2 linked regions of the Butyricimonas faecalis genome follow. The protein of the gene in region 1 binds, or shares a complex with, the protein of each later gene. Links are inferred from orthologs where the notes say so. Each region holds a gene or a part of one and is shown on either strand. Other genes may lie near its edges.

Evidence for each region.
Region 2: the proteins of secY (region 1) and secA are in contact, whole or in part, in a crystal structure (PDB 3DIN), measured with the Thermotoga maritima proteins. The link is inferred for Butyricimonas faecalis from one-to-one orthologs. Residues at the interface, in WP_004081795.1 of Thermotoga maritima: Glu108, Gly109, Glu110, Glu111, Ala236, Glu237, Arg238, Arg239, Ile240, Thr241, Ile242, Gln243, Tyr244, Ala245, Arg246, Arg247, Val248, Thr249, Gly250, Arg251, Arg252, Val253, Tyr254, Gly256, Ala257, Ser258, Thr259, Tyr260, Leu261, Pro262; in WP_004082002.1 of Thermotoga maritima: Glu261, Ala262, Arg263, Lys300, Ala301, Arg302, Thr303, Ile304, Ile305, Leu323, Tyr324, Asp325, Pro326, Val329, Ser330, Tyr333, Ile336, Lys340, Phe345, Val349, Glu363, Phe364, Tyr374, Ser375, Gly376, Gly377, Glu393, Ile395, Thr482, Ser483.

What each region holds. Positions count from the first base shown.
Region 1 is NZ_CP032819.1:3,492,916-3,503,245, forward strand. Bases 7,428-10,330 are described here. They hold secY (preprotein translocase subunit SecY), read left to right. Parts: upstream 7,428-8,158; coding sequence 8,159-9,502; downstream 9,503-10,330. Other genes in these bases: rpmD (50S ribosomal protein L30), read left to right, coding at 7,428-7,582; rplO (50S ribosomal protein L15), read left to right, coding at 7,611-8,057; map (type I methionyl aminopeptidase), read left to right, coding at 9,527-10,297; infA (translation initiation factor IF-1), read left to right, coding at 10,308-10,330. Also shown: rplD (50S ribosomal protein L4), read left to right, coding at 1-222; rplW (50S ribosomal protein L23), read left to right, coding at 226-516; rplB (50S ribosomal protein L2), read left to right, coding at 522-1,346; rpsS (30S ribosomal protein S19), read left to right, coding at 1,366-1,635; rplV (50S ribosomal protein L22), read left to right, coding at 1,672-2,091; rpsC (30S ribosomal protein S3), read left to right, coding at 2,097-2,825; rplP (50S ribosomal protein L16), read left to right, coding at 2,855-3,274; rpmC (50S ribosomal protein L29), read left to right, coding at 3,319-3,513; rpsQ (30S ribosomal protein S17), read left to right, coding at 3,521-3,775; rplN (50S ribosomal protein L14), read left to right, coding at 3,778-4,143; rplX (50S ribosomal protein L24), read left to right, coding at 4,234-4,557; rplE (50S ribosomal protein L5), read left to right, coding at 4,676-5,224; rpsN (30S ribosomal protein S14), read left to right, coding at 5,236-5,505; rpsH (30S ribosomal protein S8), read left to right, coding at 5,524-5,919; rplF (50S ribosomal protein L6), read left to right, coding at 5,935-6,489; rplR (50S ribosomal protein L18), read left to right, coding at 6,512-6,868; and 3 more genes. UniProt on the Escherichia coli protein: The central subunit of the protein translocation channel SecYEG. Consists of two halves formed by TMs 1-5 and 6-10.
Region 2 is NZ_CP032819.1:235,405-246,707, reverse strand. The notes cover bases 4,736-8,611. They hold secA (preprotein translocase subunit SecA), read right to left. Parts: upstream 8,227-8,611; coding sequence 4,936-8,226; downstream 4,736-4,935. Other genes in these bases: D8S85_RS00995 (hypothetical protein), read right to left, coding at 8,326-8,611; lgt (prolipoprotein diacylglyceryl transferase), read right to left, coding at 4,736-4,857. Also shown: D8S85_RS01025 (SusC/RagA family TonB-linked outer membrane protein), read right to left, coding at 1-1,444; D8S85_RS01020 (FecR family protein), read right to left, coding at 1,576-2,739; D8S85_RS01015 (RNA polymerase sigma-70 factor), read right to left, coding at 2,798-3,385; D8S85_RS01010 (nucleoside deaminase), read right to left, coding at 3,465-3,938; more of lgt, read right to left, coding at 4,018-4,735; more of D8S85_RS00995, read right to left, coding at 8,612-8,652; upp (uracil phosphoribosyltransferase), read right to left, coding at 8,734-9,390; D8S85_RS00985 (HdeD family acid-resistance protein), read right to left, coding at 9,488-10,102; molecular chaperone HtpG, read right to left, coding at 10,196-11,303. UniProt on the Escherichia coli protein: Required for protein export, interacts with the SecYEG preprotein conducting channel.

The sequences.
Region 1 (10,330 bases):
ATTCAGCTGTTTAACAACCTGAAATTAGATAATCGTAACATCCTGTTGGTTACCAATGATATGAACGATAACGTTCTGTTGTCAGCTCGTAACTTGCAATACGTGGATGTGATGAGAGTTAGCGATCTTGCAACTTACAATATCATGAGAGCTAAGAGTCTCGTGTTCGTTGAAAGTTCAGTGCAGGGCCTAAATGAAATGTTCAATCTTAATGAAGAGTAAGACATGCAAGTAATTGTGAAGCCCATTTTGTCAGAGAAAATGACTGCATTGACTGACAAACAGAACAGAGTAGCATTCGTTGTTAACAAGGCAGCGAATAAATTAGAGATTAAGAGAGCAGTTGAAGCGATGTATAGCGTGACCGTGAAATCTGTGAACACGATGGTGTATCAAGGAGATGCTAAATCTCGTTACACGAAAGCAGGTGTTATTTCCGGAAGAACCGCTTCCTTCAAGAAAGCAATTGTGACCTTAGCAGAAGGTGATAGTATTGATTTTTTTAGCAATATTTAATTAAGATGGCTGTAAGAAAATTAAACCCTGTAACTCCTGGTCAGAGACATAAGGTAGCGATTACCTTTGATCAGTTGACTACAGATAGACCTGAGAAATCATTGTTAGGACCAAAGAGTAAGACTGGTGGACGTAATAACACCGGTAAAATGACAATGAGATATATAGGTGGTGGTCATAAACAAAGATACAGAATAATAGATTTCAAACGCGACAAGGATAATATTCCTGCTCGTGTTGCAACAATCGAGTATGATCCTAATCGTACGGCGAGAATTGCTCTATTAGTGTATGCAGACGGAGAAAAACGTTACATCGTGGCACCGGATGGTTTGCAAGTTGGTCAAACCGTGATGAGTGGTGCTGGTGTTGCTCCGGAAGTTGGAAATGCATTGTTCTTATCTGAAATCCCATTAGGTACAATCATTCATAACATCGAGTTAAGACCGCAACAAGGAGCCGTGATGGCTCGTAGCGCCGGTTCTTACGCTCAGTTAGTAGCAAGAGAAGGAAAATACGCTTCAATCAAGTTACCTTCTGGTGAAGTTCGTATGGTGCTGTTGACCTGTCGTGCAACTGTTGGTACGGTATCAAATTCCGACCACGCGCTGGAACGTTCAGGTAAAGCAGGTCGTACTCGCTGGTTAGGCCGCAGACCTCGCGTGAGAGGTGTTGTAATGAACCCGGTTGATCACCCGATGGGTGGTGGTGAAGGCCGCGCTTCAGGAGGACATCCTCGTTCAAGAAAAGGCTTGTTGGCTAAGGGTTACAAGACTAGAGCTCCTAAGAAACACTCTAGCAAGTATATCATAGAAAGAAGGAAAAAATAACTGATTAATTATTGATGTTATGAGTCGTTCGTTAAAAAAAGGCCCTTTTATTGATTTCAAGTTAGAGAGAAAAGTATTGGTAATGAATGAGTCCAATAAGAAATCGGTTGTTAAAACCTGGGCTCGCCATTCCATGATCTCTCCGGACTTCGTAGGGCACACTATCGCTGTACACAACGGTAATAAATTTATCCCGGTATTCGTGACTGAAAATATGGTAGGTCATAAATTGGGGGAATTCGCGCCGACACGTACATTTAGAGGCCATGCTGATAAAAAGAAAAAGTAATGCATGGTAAAGTTGAACTAAAGAAGATGTATTAAAATGGGTGCAAGAAAAAGATTAAGAGCAAATCAGAATAAAGAAGCCAAAAAAGAGAAGGCTTTTGCAATTCTTCGCGATTGTCCTACATCTCCTCAAAAAATGAGATTGGTGGCAGACTTGATCCGCGGAGTAGATGTACAGAAAGCTTTGGATATGCTTAAATTTTGTCCTAAAGAAGCTGCTCGTAGAGTTGAAAAGTTGTTGCTTTCAGCAATTGCTAACTGGGAACAAAAGAACGAGGGCAAACGTGTTGACGAAGCGTCCTTGTTCGTGCAGGAAATTTTCGTTGACGGTGCAGGTATGTTGAAAAGACTTAGACCGGCTCCGCAAGGAAGAGCACACCGGATTCGTAAACGTTCAAATCACGTGACAATTGTGTTGGGAAGCAAGACAGCTGTTGAAAACATTACAAAAGAATAGTTAGCATGGGACAGAAAGTTAATCCAATAAGCAATAGATTAGGAATCATCAGAGGATGGGATTCTAACTGGTTTGGCGGTAAAAACTATGGCGATAAATTGGTGGAAGATTACAAGATCAGAAAGTATCTGAACGCCCGTCTCGCTAAAGCAGGTATCGCTAAGATTGTTATCGAGAGAACCCTGAAGCTAATCACGATCACGATCAATACCGCTCGTCCGGGTATCATCATTGGTAAAGGCGGACAAGAGGTTGATAAGTTGAAAGAGGAGCTGAAGAAGATCACCGATAAGGAAGTTCAAATTAATATCTTCGAGATCAAACGTCCCGAGTTGGATGCCGTGATCGTGGGTAATAATATAGCTCGTCAGCTGGAAGGTCGTGTGGCTTACCGTAGAGCAATCAAGATGGCTATCGCTTCTACCATGAGAATGGGAGCAGAAGGTATCAAGATCTTGATTTCCGGTCGTTTGAACGGTGCTGAAATGGCAAGAGCCGAAATCTACAAAGAAGGTAGAATTCCATTGCACACGTTCCGTGCTGATATTGATTACGCTCAGGCCGAGGCATTGACGACTTATGGCCAGCTGGGTATCAAAGTTTGGATCTGCAAGGGTGAAGTTTACGGAAAACGTGAGCTGGTTCCGAATGCATTGGTTGGCGCTCAGAAAGAGAACAACAACCGTCCGAACAATGCCGGCAAAAAAGGCGGTTTCAAAAAGAGAAAAAAGTAGTCTTTTAACTTTTAAATAGATCAAGAGCTATGTTACAGCCAAAAAGGACTAAATACAGAAGATCGCAGAAAGGGAGAATGAGAGGGAATGCCCAGAGAGGACATGAACTTGCATTTGGATCTTTCGGGATCAAGGCGTTGGAGAACATGTGGATCGAACAACGCCAGATTGAAGCAGCCCGTGTTGCAGTAACTCGTTACATGCAAAGACAGGGTCAGATATGGATTCGTATATTTCCAGATAAACCTATTACTAAGAAACCCGCTGAGGTTCGTATGGGTAAGGGTAAGGGATCTCCAGAAGGATTCGTTGCTCCTGTTACTCCGGGTCGTATTCTTTTCGAAGCAGATGGAGTACCGTATGCAATCGCTAAAGAGGCTTTGCGCCTGGCAGCACAAAAGCTACCCATCGCTACTAAGTTCGTGGTTAGACGTGATTACACTGAGTAGTCGTGAGACTATTTTGAATTTCGAAACGAAAAATTGTAAGAGAAATGAAAACATCAGAAATTAAGGATTTAACCACCGATGAGATAAGAGAAAAGATCGAGACAGAAAAAGCTGCCTTGACCAAGATGAAGATGAACCATGCTGTTTCTCCTCTTGAGAATCCGATGTTAATCCGGACGACAAGAAGAAACATCGCTAGATTGATGACGGAGTTACGCAAACGTGAATTAAATAAGTAGTAGAAAAATGGAAAGAAATCTTAGAAAAGAGCGTACCGGTCTTGTGGTAAGCAACAAGATGGACAAATCTATCACGGTTGCCGTTCATTTTAAGGAGAAGCACCCGATTTACGGGAAGTTCGTCAACAAGACCAAGAAGTTCACTGCTCACGATGAGAAAAATGAATGTAACATCGGGGATACAGTGAGAATTATGGAGACCCGTCCTTTGAGTAAAACCAAGAGATGGAGATTAGTTGAAATCATTGAAAGAGCTAAGTAATCATGATACAACAAGAAAGTAGATTGACCGTAGCCGACAACAGCGGCGCTAGAGAAGTGCTTTGTATCCGTGTTCTTGGTGGTACCAAGAAAAGATATGCACGCGTAGGCGATAAAATTGTTGTTGCCGTGAAGAACGCCATCCCGAACGGTGAAGTAAAAAAAGGTTCAGTTAGTAAGGCTGTGGTAGTTCGTGTAAGTAAAGAGTACAGACGTCCGGACGGATCTTATATCCGCTTTGATGACAATGCTTGCGTGTTATTGAATAACGCAGGTGAAATGAGAGGAACTCGTATCTTCGGACCTGTTGCCAGAGAAGTTCGTGAGGGTTATACCAAGATTGTGTCATTAGCCCCCGAGGTACTTTAAGATTTTAGATTTATGATTTTGGATTGTAGATGAATAATCGAATTTCTTGAATCATAGATCGTAAATCATAAATCATAAATAATTTATACGATGAGCAAGAAGTTTCATATAAAGAAAGGTGACTTAGTTCAAGTAAATGCAGGAGAAGATAGAGGGAAGCAGGGGAAAGTACTTGAAATGATTCCGGACAAGCAAAGAGCGATTGTTGAGGGTATCAACCTGGTAAGCAAACATACCAAACCCAATGCAGCTCACCCGCAAGGAGGAATTATCAAGAAAGAAGCTCCGATTCACATTTCTAACTTGAACGTGGTTGATCCGGTTACAGGAAAACCGACGAAGGTTGGACGTAGACGGAATGCCGAAGGAAAATTAGTGAGATACGCTAAGAAATCCGGACAGGAATTGAAATAGTAAAATAAATAATTGCAGGTTGTCTTAGAGCAACTTGCAATTATTGATTTAAATTTGTAGCTTTGCAGCCGCAAATTAATGTAATATGCCGTGAGGCATGATAAACAAATAATTATAAATGAAATACGTACCAAATTACAAAACAAAGTATAACGAAGAAATTGTACCGACTTTGATGAAGGAGTTCGGATACAAGTCAGTTATGCAGGCACCCAGATTGGAGAAGATAGTAATCAATCAGGGCGTGGGATCATCCATCCAGGATAAGAAGATCCTTGAGTTTTCAATGAACGAGATTGCAGCCATCACTGGTCAGAAGCCCGTTGCTTGTAAATCTACCAAGGACGTTTCTAATTTTAAATTACGTAAAGGGATGCCGATTGGTGTTAGAGTAACCTTGCGTAAAGATCGTATGTATGAATTTTTAGAAAGACTTATTGTTTCCGCGCTTCCGCGTATCCGCGATTTCAAAGGGATCAACAATAAGCTTGATGGAAGAGGAAATTACACATTAGGAATAGAAGAGCAGATCATTTTCCCGGAAATCGTGTTGGACAGTGTTCACAAGATCATGGGTATGAATGTAACGTTTGTAACTTCGGCTAATACCGACGAAGAGGCTTTTGCTCTTCTAAGAGAATTTGGATTACCATTTAAAAAGAACTAAAAAAAAGCGAAATGGCAAAAGAATCAATGAAGGCCCGTGAGGTAAAGCGTGCAAAATTGGTAGAAAAGTACGCCGCAAAACGAGCTAAATTAAAAGAGGAAGGAGACTATATTGGATTAAGCCTTCTGCCTAAGAATTCAAGTCGCGTTCGTTTGCATAACAGATGCAAATTGACGGGAAGACCGAGAGGGTACATGAGACAATTTGGTATAAGCAGAATTCAATTCCGCGAAATGGCATCTGCCGGACTTATACCTGGAGTTAAAAAGGCTAGTTGGTAATATTTAAAATTTGAAGAGATGACAGATCCAATAGCAGATTTCCTGACTCGTATTAGGAACGCAGTAAAAGCAGGTCATAAAGTTGTGGATATCCCCGGGTCAAAAATGAAACGGGAAATGACCAAAATTTTGAAAGAAAAAGGATATATCCTGAATTATAAATTCGAGCAAGATGGTGTTAGAAGCAACATTAAAATTGCTTTGAAATATCATCCTGAAACGAAGGCTCCCGCCATTAGGACATTGACACGTGTTTCAAAACCGGGTCTGAGACGTTACACGAATGTAGAGGACATGCCTCGCGTGTTGAACGGATTAGGTATCGCGATTTTGTCAACGTCATTAGGCGTAATGTCTGATAAAGAAGCTCGCCAAAAGAATGTTGGTGGAGAAGTATTGTGTTATGTTTATTAATAAAAAGGGCGGAAAATGTCACGAATAGGAAAATTACCAATAGATATACCACAAGGGGTTACAGTTACTGTAAATCCTGATAACACGGTCGTAGTTAAAGGTCCGAAGGGCGAACTTTCTCAGGACGTACACGGAGATATGATCGTGAAAGTGGAAGGAGCTCACGTTATTGTAGAGCGTCCGTCAGAAGATAAAGCTCATAAAGCCATGCACGGTTTGTATCGTGCCTTGATTCATAACATGGTTGTAGGTGTTTCTGAAGGTTACACGATCAAACAAGAGTTAGTCGGAGTAGGTTACAGAGCAAATGCTGAAGGTCAAGTTCTTGAATTGGGATTAGGTTATTCACACGGAATTTTCATGGTGTTACCGAATGAAGTGAAAGTAAGTGTGCTTAATGAGAAACGTGCTAACCCGATTATCACGCTGGAAAGTTGCGATAAGCAATTGATCGGTCAGGTAGCGGCTAAGATTCGTTCATTCCGTAAACCGGAACCGTATAAAGGTAAAGGTATTAAATTTGTGGGTGAAGTTCTTCGTCGTAAAGCTGGTAAATCAGCTAAAGTTTAATCACCTGTAAAAAAGTAATGTTATGGCTTTAACTAAGGTAGAAAGAAGAATAAGAATAAAGAGAAGAATACGTAAAGTAATCTTCGGAACAGCTGAGAGACCCCGTTTGTCCGTATTCCGTTCAAACACGCAAATCTCTGCTCAGTTGATTGATGATAACGCCAGAAAAACTCTGGTATCAGCATCTTCTTTATGCAAAGAGATTGCTGAAAAGAAATGTAACAAGACAGAACAGGCTCAATTATTGGGCGCCATGCTTGCTGAAAAGGCAAAAGCAGCCGGGATTACCGCTGTTGTGTTTGACAGAAACGGGTATTTATATCACGGAAGAGTGAAAGCATTAGCAGATGCAGCTCGTAACGGTGGTCTTAATTTTTAAAAGTAGGCAAGAATGGAACAGAAGATTAATAGTGCAGACTTGGAATTGAAAGACAGATTGGTGGCTATCAACCGTGTAACGAAAGTTACCAAGGGAGGTAGAACCTTCAGTTTCTCTGCTATCGTGGTTGTAGGCGACGAAAACGGTATCGTGGGTTACGGGTTAGGTAAAGCTAACGAGGTAACTACCGCTATTGCAAAAGGCGTTGAAGCTGCGAAGAAAAACTTGATTAAAGTACCTGTATTGAAAGGAACTCTTCCTCACGAGCAAGAAGCTAAATATAGTGGTGCAACTGTGTTTATGCGTCCCGCTTCTTCCGGTACCGGGCTGGTAGCCGGAGGTGCTATGCGTGCCGTGTTGGAAAGTGCAGGAGTGAAAGATGTGTTGGCAAAATCTAAAGGATCATCTAACCCTCACAACTTGGTAAAAGCTACTTTCGCTGCTTTGAAGTTATTGAGAGATCCTCGTACAATTGCTCAACAAAGAGGAATTAGTCTTGACAAAGTGTTTAACGGATAAACTGGAATAACGATGGCAAAGATTAAAATTACATTGGTAAGAAGTAGAATTGGTAGTGATAAACGTCAAATTGCTACTTTGAACGCACTGGGCCTCGGGAAAGTGAACAGCAGTGTTGAACACGAGACTTCACCTCAAATCATGGGAATGGTTGCTAAAGTGCAACATCTCGTGCGTGTGGAGGAAGTAAAGTAATTGTTAAACCTATTTTAAAGAGTATACAATGGATTTAAGTAGCTTAAAACCGGCTGCCAGATCAACTCACAGAGAAAAGAGAATTGGTCGTGGTCAAGGTTCCGGAAAAGGAGGTACTTCTACAAGAGGGCATAAAGGAGCCAAATCAAGATCAGGTTATAAATCTAAGATTGGTTTTGAAGGAGGACAGATGCCTTTGCAGAGACGTGTACCGAAATTTGGCTTTAAAAATATAAACAGAGTAGAATATAAAGCTATCAATGTAGGGATGCTTCAGGATCTGGCAGAAAGAGATAATCTTACCGTGATCGATAGAGATGTATTAGTTCAAGCCGGGTTAATGTCTAAGAACGATCTTCTTAAGGTATTAGGTGACGGAGCGTTAACTGCTAAGCTTGAGGTGAAAGCTAATGCTTTTTCCGCTAAAGCGGTAGCCGCTATCGAGGCTGTTGGCGGAACAGTAGTTAAATTGTAAGATTAAAAATTTGGGAGTTTAAAGTTGTTTTTAAAATAGAATTACTATTTTTGAAGCAACTTTAACAAAATCCCAAATTAATGCCTTAAAAGAAAGAACTTATGAAGTTATTTGATACATTAAAGAACATTTGGAAAATAGAAGAGCTCAAGACTAGGATTCTAACTACGCTTGGGCTTATTCTCGTTTACAGGTTGGGAACAGAGATCGTACTGCCGGGTATCGACCCTCATGGTTTGCAGGCTCTGAAAGATCAGACATCCAGCGGAGTATTAGGCTTGTTGGATATGTTCTCAGGAGGTGCTTTCTCGAACGCGTCGGTATTTGCGTTAGGTATTATGCCCTACATCTCCGCATCCATCGTTGTGCAGTTATTGGGAATTGCGGTTCCTTATTTTCAGCGCTTACAGAAGGAAGGTGAGAGCGGTAGACGTAAGATTAACCAGATTACGCGGTACCTCACATTAGTTATCCTGGTATTACAAGGTTCGGCGTATCTTACAAACTTGAAAGCTCAGGTACCGGCAGAGGCTTTTGTATCTACTGGTTTTTGGCAATTCCAGCTCCCTTCTATCGTGATCATGGCTGCAGGTTCAATGTTTGTCTTGTGGTTGGGAGAGAGAATTACCGATAAGGGAATCGGTAACGGTGTGTCTATCATCATCATGATTGGTATCATCGCTCGTTTGCCGTTCGCTTTCATTGCAGAGTTAACTTCCAGAGTTTCTCAACAAGGAGGAGGTTTGGTAGCATTTTTGATCGAGTTGATTATATTATTCTTGGTATTCTGCGGATCAATCTTGCTTGTACAAGGAACCCGTAAGGTGCCCGTACAGTATGCCAAGAGAATTGTGGGTAACAAACAATACGGAGGTGTTCGTCAATACATTCCATTGAAGATCAATGCAGCCGGGGTTATGCCTATCATCTTCGCTCAGGCTATCATGTTATTACCTGTTTCTTTGATAAACTATGCAAATTCGGAGTCATTATCCGGTTTTGCTGCAGCGTTTTCAAATTTCACGGGATTCTGGTATAATTTCACGTTCTTTATCATGATTGTCGCGTTTACTTACTTCTACACGGCAATTACGGTGAATCCGATGCAAATGTCTGAGGATATGAAGAAGAATGGTGGATTTATTCCAGGAGTAAAACCGGGAAGGAAAACGATGGAGTTCCTCGATACTATTATGTCTAGAATCACACTTCCTGGATCTATATTCTTGGGAATTGTAGCAATTCTTCCGGCTTTCGCCCAAATATCGGGTGTTAACCACCAGTTTGCTCAGTTCTATGGAGGTACGTCTTTGTTGATTTTGGTTGGTGTAGTGTTAGATACATTGCAACAAATCGAATCTCACTTGTTGATGCGTCATTATGACGGGTTGATGAAATCGGGACGTATTAAAGGTAAAAATCCTGGAGGACCTGCTGCATATTAAGAAAAATAATTGTACTTTTGCGGCATGATTTTTTTAAAGACACAGGAGGAGATTGAGCTATTGCGGGAAAGCAACCAATTAGTAGGAAAGACTCTGGGTGAGGTGTCTAAACACATTCGCCCAGGTATTTCAACTTTAGAGTTGGATAAGATCGCTGAGGATTTTATTCGTTCGAATGGAGGCATTCCCGGATTTCTCGGGTATGGAGGGTTCCCGAATACGCTTTGTATTTCAGTGAATGACGAAGTGGTTCATGGAATTCCGTCCTCTCGTCGTTTAGAGGAAGGTGATGTCGTATCCGTTGATTGCGGGGTTGTGAAGAATGGTTTTTATGGGGATAGCGCCTATACTTTTGCTGTCGGGGAGATTAGTGATGAAGTGAAAAAGCTTTTGCAAGTAACAAAAGATAGCTTGTATAAAGGGATAGAACAGGCTGTTGCGGGAATGCGAATAGGAGATATTGGTTATGCTGTACAGTCGTATGCCGAGGCGAACGGATTTTCTGTTGTCAGAGAGCTAGTCGGACATGGTGTGGGAAAGAACTTGCACGAAGAGCCTCAGGTACCGAATTACGGACGGAGAGGACTAGGGTGCAAGTTGAAGATCGGAATGGTGATTGCTATTGAACCTATGATTAACATGGGAGCCCGTAACGTTTTCCAAATGGCAGACGGATGGACGATAAAGACAAGAGATCATTTGCCCGCAGCACATTTCGAGCATACGTTGGCTATCAGAAAAGGAGAAGCTGATATTTTGTCAACATTTGAATATATAGAAGACAGGAAATTGTAAAAATTGAATTATGGCGAAGCAGCCTTCGATAGA
Region 2 (11,303 bases), 3.3 Mb from region 1 along the record:
TATAGTTCAAGTTCAAGCGAGTCATAGCCGTATAGCGCTTATTCTCCTCCCCTTTGGTATTTCCATGCTCATCAGTATATCCCACGGAAGCATAATAACGAATATTTTCCGTTCCCCCGGAAATACTTAACGAGTGTGCATGCGAATACGTATCTTGCAAAAGAAGTCCCATCCAATCTGTATTCACCGTTTCCATTTCCCGTACTTGGCTAATAAACTCATCACGGGTAATCTTATTGCTCAAATAATCGGAATAAGCTGCTTCATATCCCACCCAACTACTCAGCGTGGGAACTTCCTGTTTTCCATCGACCACCTCTCGAGAATAATCGATACGTTCTTGAGAATTCATCACATTCACCGCACGGTCTGTATAACGGGGAGCTCTACGAAAAGTTCCCGACACGGAATAAGAAATCGATGGCTTGCCGATTTTCCCTTTTTTCGTAGTGATCACGATTACTCCGTTCGAAGCCTGCGGACCGTAAATTGCTGTGGCTGAAGCATCCTTCAATACGTCAATTTTATCTATATCATCGGGATTCAACCCGGAAATGGCATTACCCAATAAATTCACGAAATCCAAACTATTGATATCGGCAGGATCCACGTTTACCGGATCCGTCAAAATCATACCATCCAAGACCCACAACGGAGCCTGACTCCCTAATAAAGTTGTCGTACCTCGTATTTTGATCTTAGGAGTCGCACCCACTTGACCACTATTCTGCATGAATATCATACCCGGTACCTGTCCTTCCAACATTTGGTCCACCGTGCTTATTCCCGGTTGCATAATATCATCCATTTTCAAGGTTGTCACCGCACTCGTCAAATGACGTTTGTCAACGGAATAGTATCCCAGAGCAACGACTTCATCCATTACCTGCACATCCTCTTCCAAAACGACTGACAACGATTTTTCGCTATCCTTTACAAGCACGGAGCGTTGTTTGTATCCCACGAAAGAAAAAATCAACTCCAAGCTATCCCGTTTCGGCAAATCAAAGCTGAACTCTCCTTTCATATTCGTCGCGAATCCCAAGGCCGTTCCCTTCACCCGGATAGTCACTCCCGGTAACACTTCCCCTTTCTTATCTTTCACGACTCCTTTCACCGTGACTTTTTCTGGAACATTCTTTTCTGGTTCTGGACGAACGATAATCAACTTCCCGTCAAACTCGAACACCATTCCTGTATTCTCCAACACTTTGTTTAAAACGCTTTCCACGGTTTCATCTTTGGCCTTTACGGAAAACGTACCCAAACTTTTTGCCTGTTCCGTGTTAAAAACAAAGAACAAATTCGTCTGCTTTTGAATCTCGTCAAATAACACCTTAATTGAAACATTTTTCAGATCAAGATTCACTCGCTCTTGTTGTCCCAATGTCGATGCCGATAATCCTAACGTGAAAAACAGCATCAATGAAATACAAAGTTTCATCACTAGTAAGACTTTTCGTTTTCTATGCCCCCCTAAAAGTTGGCATAACCATTTTTTTCTCATATATTTGTAATTATTTTAAATTAATATTGGCGGCAGTATGTTTTCCTAGGACTCCTGCCGCTTCTTTTTTATTCTGTCACAACTATCGTTCTATCTTTTAATGCAAAACGCACATTTACCATTTTATTTATTGCTCTCAAAATCACTTCTACATCCTCATACTTCTCCATATACCCGGTGAAATGATATGCTTTCACTTTTTCACTACTGAAAAACACATCCACGTTATACCACCGCGACAACCTCTCCAATATCTCTTCCAAGCTCGCCTCCTCGAAAACGAAATACCCATCCTTCCAAGCAGTGTAAACCAAAGGATTTACCTCTCGAATTCCTTTAAATTGTCCATCATTACTAAACTCAGCCAATTGTGAAGGCTTCATGATATACTCCTCTTTCGAATTTTTTCCTTGCACCCCAACTTTACCCGACACCAATACCGTCTGAACTCCTTGCGGTCCATACGTATTCACGCTAAATTCCGTCCCGTAAACTTTCACTCGCATCGCGTCCGTTATCACGTAAAAGGGACAATTCGTGTCTTTCGCTACCTCGAAATAAGCCTCTCCCGACAGATATACCTCTCTCTTTTGATCGTCAAATGCCACGGGATATTTCATTTTCGATGAGGCATTCAAATACACCCGCGAACCATCTGACAACGTCACCGTGTATTCACCGCCCCTCGGAGTATGTAAAATATTATACTGCAATTCGGTCTTCGCACTTTTAGTTTCATTGTAAACAATTCCAGTTTCCCCGTTTGTTACTTTAATCCTTTCATCAATTTGAATATCAACCTGTTTCGTTGGAATCAACGATATAACATTTCCCGTTGCCGTGGTTAAAGTCGCTTTACATTCACCCGGCTCTATTTTCATACCAACAGCCATCGATGAAGCATTCTCTGCCGTCTGTTCCTTTTGCAACCAATAAATACTCACCAACAATGGTAATATCAAGATCGCCGCATATTTGTACACCCGATACAAGCGATGCCTCTTGTGTTTTGCGTGAATATATTCCACATAACGACACAGTTCCTTTTCTTCTCTCTCTTTGGAAGGAAACGGGCCGCTCATAAGATTCCATGCTTTTTTCAATTGATTGAAATAAATCTCATTCGCCGGATCCTCTTCCATCCACCGGGATAACATCAAAATCTCTTCCGGGGTAGCCACCCCATCCAAAACTTTTAATATTAATTCATCTTTATCAAAATTACAAGTCATTATTTTTCCGTTTTACACACTTATAACGACTAAAGACGAATTTACCCCCAAAGATTTTTTATAAATTTTGAAAAAAAATGATACACAATAACCATTCTAACTCTTTCCGTAAACGGGAAAAAGCTATTGTCATCTGGTTTTCAACCGTTTTCACGGAGATATCCAACTTTTCTGCGACTTGTTTATTGGATAACCCCTCCATTTTACTCAATTCAAATATTTCCCGACAACGTTCGGGCAATCGCTCTACTGCCTCTTGAATCGCCCCTATCAAATCCTCCTCTACTAACAACAATTCCGCCTCTGGGGTTTCCACCACTTTCGAGAAATAAAAGTCCAACAACTCTTGATTGATATAGTTACTCTCCACCTTACGATGCTTGATTGCATCCAAACAACTATTATATACCACCTTGTAAAGATAAGGCCGCAACAACATATTCCCTTTCAATTCCTTGCGTCTCTCAAACAATCCGCAAAAAGCCTCCTGCACTACATCATTCGCCAACTCCGTATCATGTAAAATACGCCCCGCATAATTCAATAATGGTGCATAATACGTACGAAATACCTTCACAAAAGCACATTCTTTTCCCTCCCGAAGTTCTATAATCAATTGTTCCGTACCATTATCCATTTCCATCATCGATCATCAAAATCTATCCGTTTTTTCTACCGGACAAATATACAATAATCTTTTATACCAAAAATTTCACTTTCTTTTTCTAGTATCTCGTTTTATTATTGGTCGCCTGCCAAAGCCTGAATTCCTCTCCCGCACCCTCTTCTCGTTTGTTCTCAAACGGGATGCAACGCATAGGGCCATCCAACACGATTTCTTTATAGATAAAAGAATCATCAAATCCCCCGGCAGCGGCATCTTCCTTGGTGCAAGCATAATACACTCGTGCCGGTCTTGCCCAGTATATCGCCCCCAAACACATGGGACAAGGTTCACAACTGGAATAGATCTCACAATCTTTCAACTGGAAAGAATCAAGTTGCTTGCAAGCCTTGCGAATAGCGTTCACTTCCGCGTGAGCCGTGGGATCATTATCGGGAACAACCGTATTTCCGGAAGTTGCAATAATTTTTCCGTCCCGCACAACGACTGCCCCAAACGGTCCTCCCGTCCCCTTCTCCACGTTCGCCACGGCAATACGAATTGCCTCCTTCATAAATTCAGGATTATATGCCATTTAAATTTTTGATTTATGATTCCTACCACACAACGGGGTACCCATTCTGTGATTCATTCTAAATTTTAAATTCTAAATTCTAAATTTTATATTTTGTCTGTTTCCCGCTTCTCCAAATCATGTAAATCCCGACCAGCACAAATGGAATACTCAACCATTGCCCCATATTCAAGGTCATGGTGTCTTCAAAGGCTTCCTGGTTCTCTTTCACAAATTCGATCACAAAACGAGCGGTAAAGATCAGTACCAAAAACATTCCGAAAAGAAATCCTTGACGGTCTTTCGCTTTTGTTTTCCAATACAAATGCATTAAAATAGCAAAACTGATCAAGTAACAGATGGCTTCGTACAACTGTGCCGGATGACGGGGAGTCATCGGATCTGACATCCCGGAATGTACAAAACGGAATCCCCAAGGCAAATCCGTCGGTAAACCGACAATCTCCGAGTTCATCAAATTTCCCATCCGGATAAAGAATCCTGCCAAAGCAATTGGAATTACGGCACGATCCAAAATCCAGAATATTGATTTCCTACTTACCTTCTTGGAATAGTACCACAACCCGGCAATAATACCGATTGCAGCCCCGTGGCTGGCCAATCCTTGGTATCCGGTAAAACGGAATTCCGGTTGAAACCGAACCGGCAGAATAATTTCAAACGGATGAGCGCTATAATATGCCCAATCATAAAAGAAACAATGGCCTAACCGAGCCCCGATTACCGTGGCAACCGCCACGTATATCCACAATTTGTCCAACCATTGCTGGCTTAATCCTTCCGACTTGAACATCTTCTCCTCCACTTTATACCCGCACACGAAAGCCAAGGCAAATAACAACCCGTAATAACGAATCGAGAAACCACCTAAACTAATTAATTCGGGACTGACATCCCAGTTGATAAATAATGAAACCATAATTATTTACGATTTAAAATTTATGATTGACGATTACAGAAAGAATCTAAAATCATCAATCATAAATCTAAAATTATTTTATTCTTCCCCCTTCCCGTGGCAATTCTTGTATTTTTTTCCGCTTCCGCAAGGGCATGGATCATTACGTCCTACTTTGGGACCCACTTTCACGGGTTCGGTTTTACGGGGAGCTTGATTGGTCTGAGTGGCAGGAGAATCACTACGTCCGGTACGCATCTTACTTAAATCAGTCCGTTTCTCTTCCGCCTGCTTTACTTCTTCAGGGGCATCAAAAGGAATTTGTCCTTTCATCAAGGTAGACACGACATTTTTGTTAATCTTGTCCACCATGCTCTTGAATAAGTTGAACGACTCGAATTTATAGATCAACAGAGGATCTTTTTGCTCGTAAGTTGCATTCTGCACGGATTGTTTCAAATCATCCATTTCACGCAAGTGTTCTTTCCACGCGTCGTCAATATGGGCCAACATGATGGACTTTTCGTAAGCCCGAATCAATTCCTCACCTTCAGATCTGTAAGTCTTCTCAAGATTAGCCACGACATTGTAAGCCCGTTTTCCATCGGTAAAGGGCACCACGATATTCTTGAACATTTCCCCTCTCTGTTCGAAAACATTCTTGATCACCGGGAAAGCCTGTTTAGCAATAGTTTCCGTTTTGCGACTGAATGTATCCCGTACTTCCTTGTACAATCTCTCGGTCAAGTCGTTGGCAGAAGTCTTCTGAAAATCTTCCTCCTTTATATCAAAATCAACGGCAAGATATTTCAACACATCCATGCGGAAGCCTTCCAAATCATTCGCCTCTTTGTGTTCTTCCACCAAAGCCTCACATACATCATACATGTTGTTGGCAATATCCACACCGATTCTCTCTCCCAGCAAGGCGTGACGTCTTTTCTTGTAGATTACCTCGCGTTGAGAGTTCATCACATCATCATATTCCAGCAAACGCTTACGGATACCGAAGTTATTTTCTTCCACCTTACGTTGTGCACGTTCGATGGATTTGGTAATCATGGAATGTTGGATCACATCACCTTCCTCGTGACCTAAACGGTCCATCACCCGGATGATTCTCTCAGAACTGAACAAACGCATCAAATCATCTTCCAATGACACGAAGAATTGAGAAGAACCCGGGTCACCCTGACGTCCGGCACGACCTCTCAACTGACGGTCGACACGACGAGAATCGTGACGTTCCGTACCGATAATGGCCAAACCACCTGCGGCACGTACTTCCGGACTCAACTTGATATCGGTACCACGACCGGCCATGTTGGTTGCAATTGTAACCACCTGTGATTTACCTGCCTCAGCCACGATATCCGCCTCCCGTTGATGCAACTTCGCATTCAATACGTTATGCTTGATACCCCTCAATTTCAACATACGGCTCAACAATTCGGAAACCTCGACGGAAGTTGTACCCACCAATACCGGTCGGCCTTCTCCAACCAATCGGGTAATCTCTTCGATCACCGCGTTGTATTTCTCACGTTTCGTTTTGTACACGTAGTCATTAGCATCCTTTCGGATCACCGGTTTGTTTGTCGGGATAACCACAACGTCCAACTTGTAAATATCCCAGAACTCACCCGCTTCCGTTTCTGCCGTACCGGTCATACCGGCCAGCTTATGGTACATACGGAAATAGTTCTGTAAGGTGATCGTGGCAAATGTTTGTGTGGCAGCCTCTACTTTCACGTTTTCCTTTGCCTCGATAGCCTGGTGCAAACCATCGGAATAACGACGTCCTTCCATGATACGTCCCGTTTGCTCGTCCACGATCTTCACCTTGTTGTCGATCACCACGTATTCAACATCCAATTCGAACAAGGTGTATGCTTTCAACAGCTGGTTCACCGTGTGTACACGCTCGGATTTGGCAGCATAATTTTGCACCATCTGATCTTTTTTCTCCAGCTTCTCCTCCTCGGTCAGGTTCATCTTATCGATCTCGGCCAATTCAGAACCCACATCCGGCAAGATGAAGAAATTCGGATCTTCACCCGCGGCCGTAATCGTATCATGCCCTTTATCCGTCAAATCGATAGAGTTTTGTTTCTCATCAATCACGAAATAAAGTTCATCCGTAATTTCCGGCATACGACGGTTATTCTCCTGCATATAAATATTCTCGGTTTTCACCAAGGTAGCCTTGTTGCCCTGTTCGCTCAAGAACTTGATCAATGGCTTATATTTAGGCAATCCCTTATACGCTCTCAACAACAATATAGCCCCTTGTTCCTCTTGTTTCCGATCACCGCTAGCCAACAACGTTTTAGCTTCCGTGAAAATCCGGGCAACCAATTCGCGCTGCATACGCACCAACTTTTCCACACGAGGTTTGTATTCATCAAACATTTGAATGTCTCCCTTCGGAACCGGACCGGAAATAATCAACGGGGTACGGGCATCGTCAATCAACACGGAGTCGACCTCATCGACAATCGCGTAATGATGCTTGCGTTGTACCAGGTCTTCCGGGTGAATAGCCATGTTATCTCTCAAGTAGTCGAAACCGAATTCATTGTTCGTTCCGAAAGTAATATCTGCTTGATAAGCTTTCCGTCTCTCTGGGGAGTTCGGTTCCGTCTTGTCAATACAATCAACCGACAAACCGTGGAACATGTAAAGAGGTCCCATCCACTCGGAGTCACGTTTTGCCAGGTAATCATTGACCGTAACCACGTGTACCCCGCGGCCTGTCAAGGCATTCAAGAATACGGGTAAGGTAGCTACTAACGTTTTACCTTCACCGGTAGCCATCTCGGCAATTTTACCTTGGTGTAACACGGAACCACCGATCAACTGCACGTCATAGTGAACCATATCCCATGTTACTTCATTTCCTCCGGCCATCCATGAATTGAAATAAACCGCATCCTCACCGTCAATCTCCACGAAATCTTTCGTTACGGCAAGATTACGGTCAAAATCATTAGCTTTCACGACGATCTCTTTGTTCTCCTTGAAACGTCTTGCCGTATCTTTCATCACGGCAAAAGCCAAAGGCAGTATCTCGTTTAAAACATCTTCCAGTTTTGTGTTAATCTGTTCTTCCAGCTTATCGATCCGGTTATAAATCTCCTCTCTTTCCTCGATCGAAGGTTTTTCATTTTCCACTTTTGCTTTCAACGCAGCAATTTCATCTTCTTCCGCTTTCACGTGAGCATGAATCTTTGCTTTCAGATCAGCCGAAATTTGCCTCAACTCATCATGGCTCACTCCCTTGATCTTCTCCCACTCCGCATTTACTTTTGAAACAATTGGTAACAACTCTTTCATATCCCGGTCAGCCTTGTTACCAAAAAGACGTTTTAATATATCGTTAAATCCCATAGTTTATACAATTGAAAATTGAAAATTAAAAATTGGAAATGACTAAGCACAAATTTCCTTTAGTCATTCAATCATATATCTAAAATCATACATCCGAAATCATTCCATTTCCCCAGGAGCCCGGATAGGATTGGCTGCAATTTCCGGTACTTTCCAACCCGGAAGAACAACAGATGAATATGTAGTACAAACTTTTACAGTATCCTCGTTTTTCGCGTGATTCTGATTGTAGAAATCGCCATAATCAAAATCCTCCGAGGATCTTTTCTCGGTAGAAACCGTAACTACCTTTTCGGTAGAAGAAACTAACAAACGATAACAATCCGTCTTCACGGATACATTTCCCCCACGCACATTTATCGGCAGGGTTGCCACGCATCCGGCGACAACATACAAGGCTGCTATCAAATATTTGTTCATTTCCATACCGCCAAAGATAATGCTTTTCTCCTAACTTTTTAATTTTTAGCTCTTATCTTTTATGTTTTAGTTTATAGTTTTTAGTTCTTACAGTTTTTCCCCGAAAGCCAAATCTCCGGCATCACCGATTCCCGGGTCAATGTAGCAACTTTCCGTCAAATGCTCATCCAATGCCCCCGTCCAAACCGTTACCGGTTCATCTTTCAAAGCTTCCGTAAGCTTCTCAATACCTTGACGACTGGAAACAATGGCTGCGATATGCGTGTGTGCAGGTCTTCCACCTTGTTTCAATAACTCATGATAAGCCACCACGATAGAGGCTCCCGTGGCTAACATCGGATCAACCAGTAACAGTTGTTTCCCTTCTAAACTTGGTGTATAAATCGAGTCGAAACGAATTTCAAAATCGATGTGATTTTCCTTGTATTTCCTTCTTGCCGAAATAAAAGCACTCCCGGAACGGTCAAAATAATTTAAAAAACCTTGATGGAAAGGTAATCCCGCACGCAACACGGATGCCACCACTACTCCCTCGTCTGCCAATCTGACATCAGCCACGTTAATCGGAGTCTGCACCTGCCGCGTTGCATAATGAAATGTCTTGCTGATTTCGTAAGCCATTACCTCTCCCACTCGTTCCAGATTCCGACGAAAACGCAACGGATCTTTTTGAATTTCTTTATCTCTAAGTTCTGCTAAAAAATGATTACAAACCGAATCCTCCTTGTTAATAATATGCACCATTTGATCTATTTCTTTTCTTAAACTTTTCTTTCACACACACACATCCTCTAATCTATAATTTTACAATCATAAATCACAAATCGTAAATCATAAATCCTTATTCTATTTCCTCATACTCCGCATCTTCAATTTCGCTACCTCCCAGTTTTTGTTGTTGCTCAGCCTCATGCGTCTCCTTACGCAACTGATTTACCTTGTAATGATTAATCAAATCCGTTATCCCGTAAAATATCGTAACAGCCCCGAAGAAAGTAATAATTCCTTCCTTTGCCGAGAAGGGGTTAGCAAAAACGATCAATCCGGCCAACAAAATAATTACCGGATACACGTAACTCAACGGAGCGATATACCCGAATTTTCTTGCTGAAGTCAACATCACCAATTGTCCGATACCCGCAACGATCAAGATAAATCCCAACAGGTACATCAACATATTGGTAAAGAAATCAGCCATCGACCACAACAGGATACCCAGGATGATACTCCCAATCCCGTTAAAAGAGGTCAATCCCCAGGCAGAACGTTCATCCTGATCCCGCATGGATACCAGGAAAGAAATAATCCCGGTAACGCAAAATACGGCACCGATAATTTTTACCGTGTAATTCAATACTTCTGTCGGCCACAGCACGAGCACAAGACCTAAAACAATCGCCACGATCGATTTAACGACGGTCCTTTTGTAATTTCCTGAAGTATAAATAATCTGCATAACTTGTATTTTTTAATTTATACGAAATTCGTCAACGAAAGTAGTGATTATTTTTGAAAAAATTAAGCCGGACGACCTGTCCGGCTTAATTTTTTATTTAATCAGTTCAACACTTCGCTTTACAAACCTGTTCAGCGCCTCGCCTTTCAGTAGCCCGTTTGCTAACAATGCCAAGTCAATCAATTGACCCACAACTTTATTACCTTTTCCGTACTCCTCTAGCAACGAGTTCTTTTGTTTATTCAGATCAGCAATGGTCTTATGGTACTCGCTCTTCCGATCTTTATCCACTTGAGGAATCTCCTCGTCTTTCTTACCCTTGTTCAACTCGTCCAGTTCTGCCTCTTTCTTTTCCGTTTCCTTGATCTCGAAATTAATCGGCTCCAACCGGGCGCTCATTTCCTTTTTCTCGTTCTCCAAGATCGTGTTCACTAACTTATGATCCGTGTTTACCACCAAAGTGTACTGATCACCCATAGCCCCGTAGAATCCCATACCCGGATTCATGGCTGCCATCTCTTTCATACGACGCATGAATTCAGAACGTGTCACGATCACCGGATCAGCATTTTCACCCATAGCTTCGAAATTAACCATGAACATTCCTTCTTCTTTCGGCAGTTGGGAAGTAAACACGGCACGTAATTCCTCTTGTTCTTCATGACTCAAAGAGACCTCTTTCGTCTCTTCTTTCGAAATCAACTTGTCGATCACATCCGAATCCACCCGAACAAACCGATGGTCGGAATTCTTTTGTTCCAAATGGTTGATAAAGTGCGTATCCAATTGTCCATCCATCAACAGCACATCATATCCTTTGCCCTTGACTGTCTCAATATACGTGTACTGCTCTTTTACATCCGTGGCATACAGGAATACCACCTTATTATCTTTATCCGTTTGGTTAGCTTTAATCAGGTTCTCGTACTCTTCATACGTGAAATATTTCCCTTCCGTGTTCTTGAACAAGAAGATGGTCTTGGCTCTCTCGGCAAATTTTTCATCCGTCAACATACCATATTGGATGAAAATCTTCAAATCATCCCACTTTTTCTCGTAATCTTCCCGTTTATTCGTGAAAATATCACTCAAGCTGTCAGCCACTTTCTTCGTGATATGACTTGAGATTTTCTTCACGTTACGATCGCTCTGTAAATAAGAACGGGATACGTTCAACGGGATATCCGGAGAATCGATCACA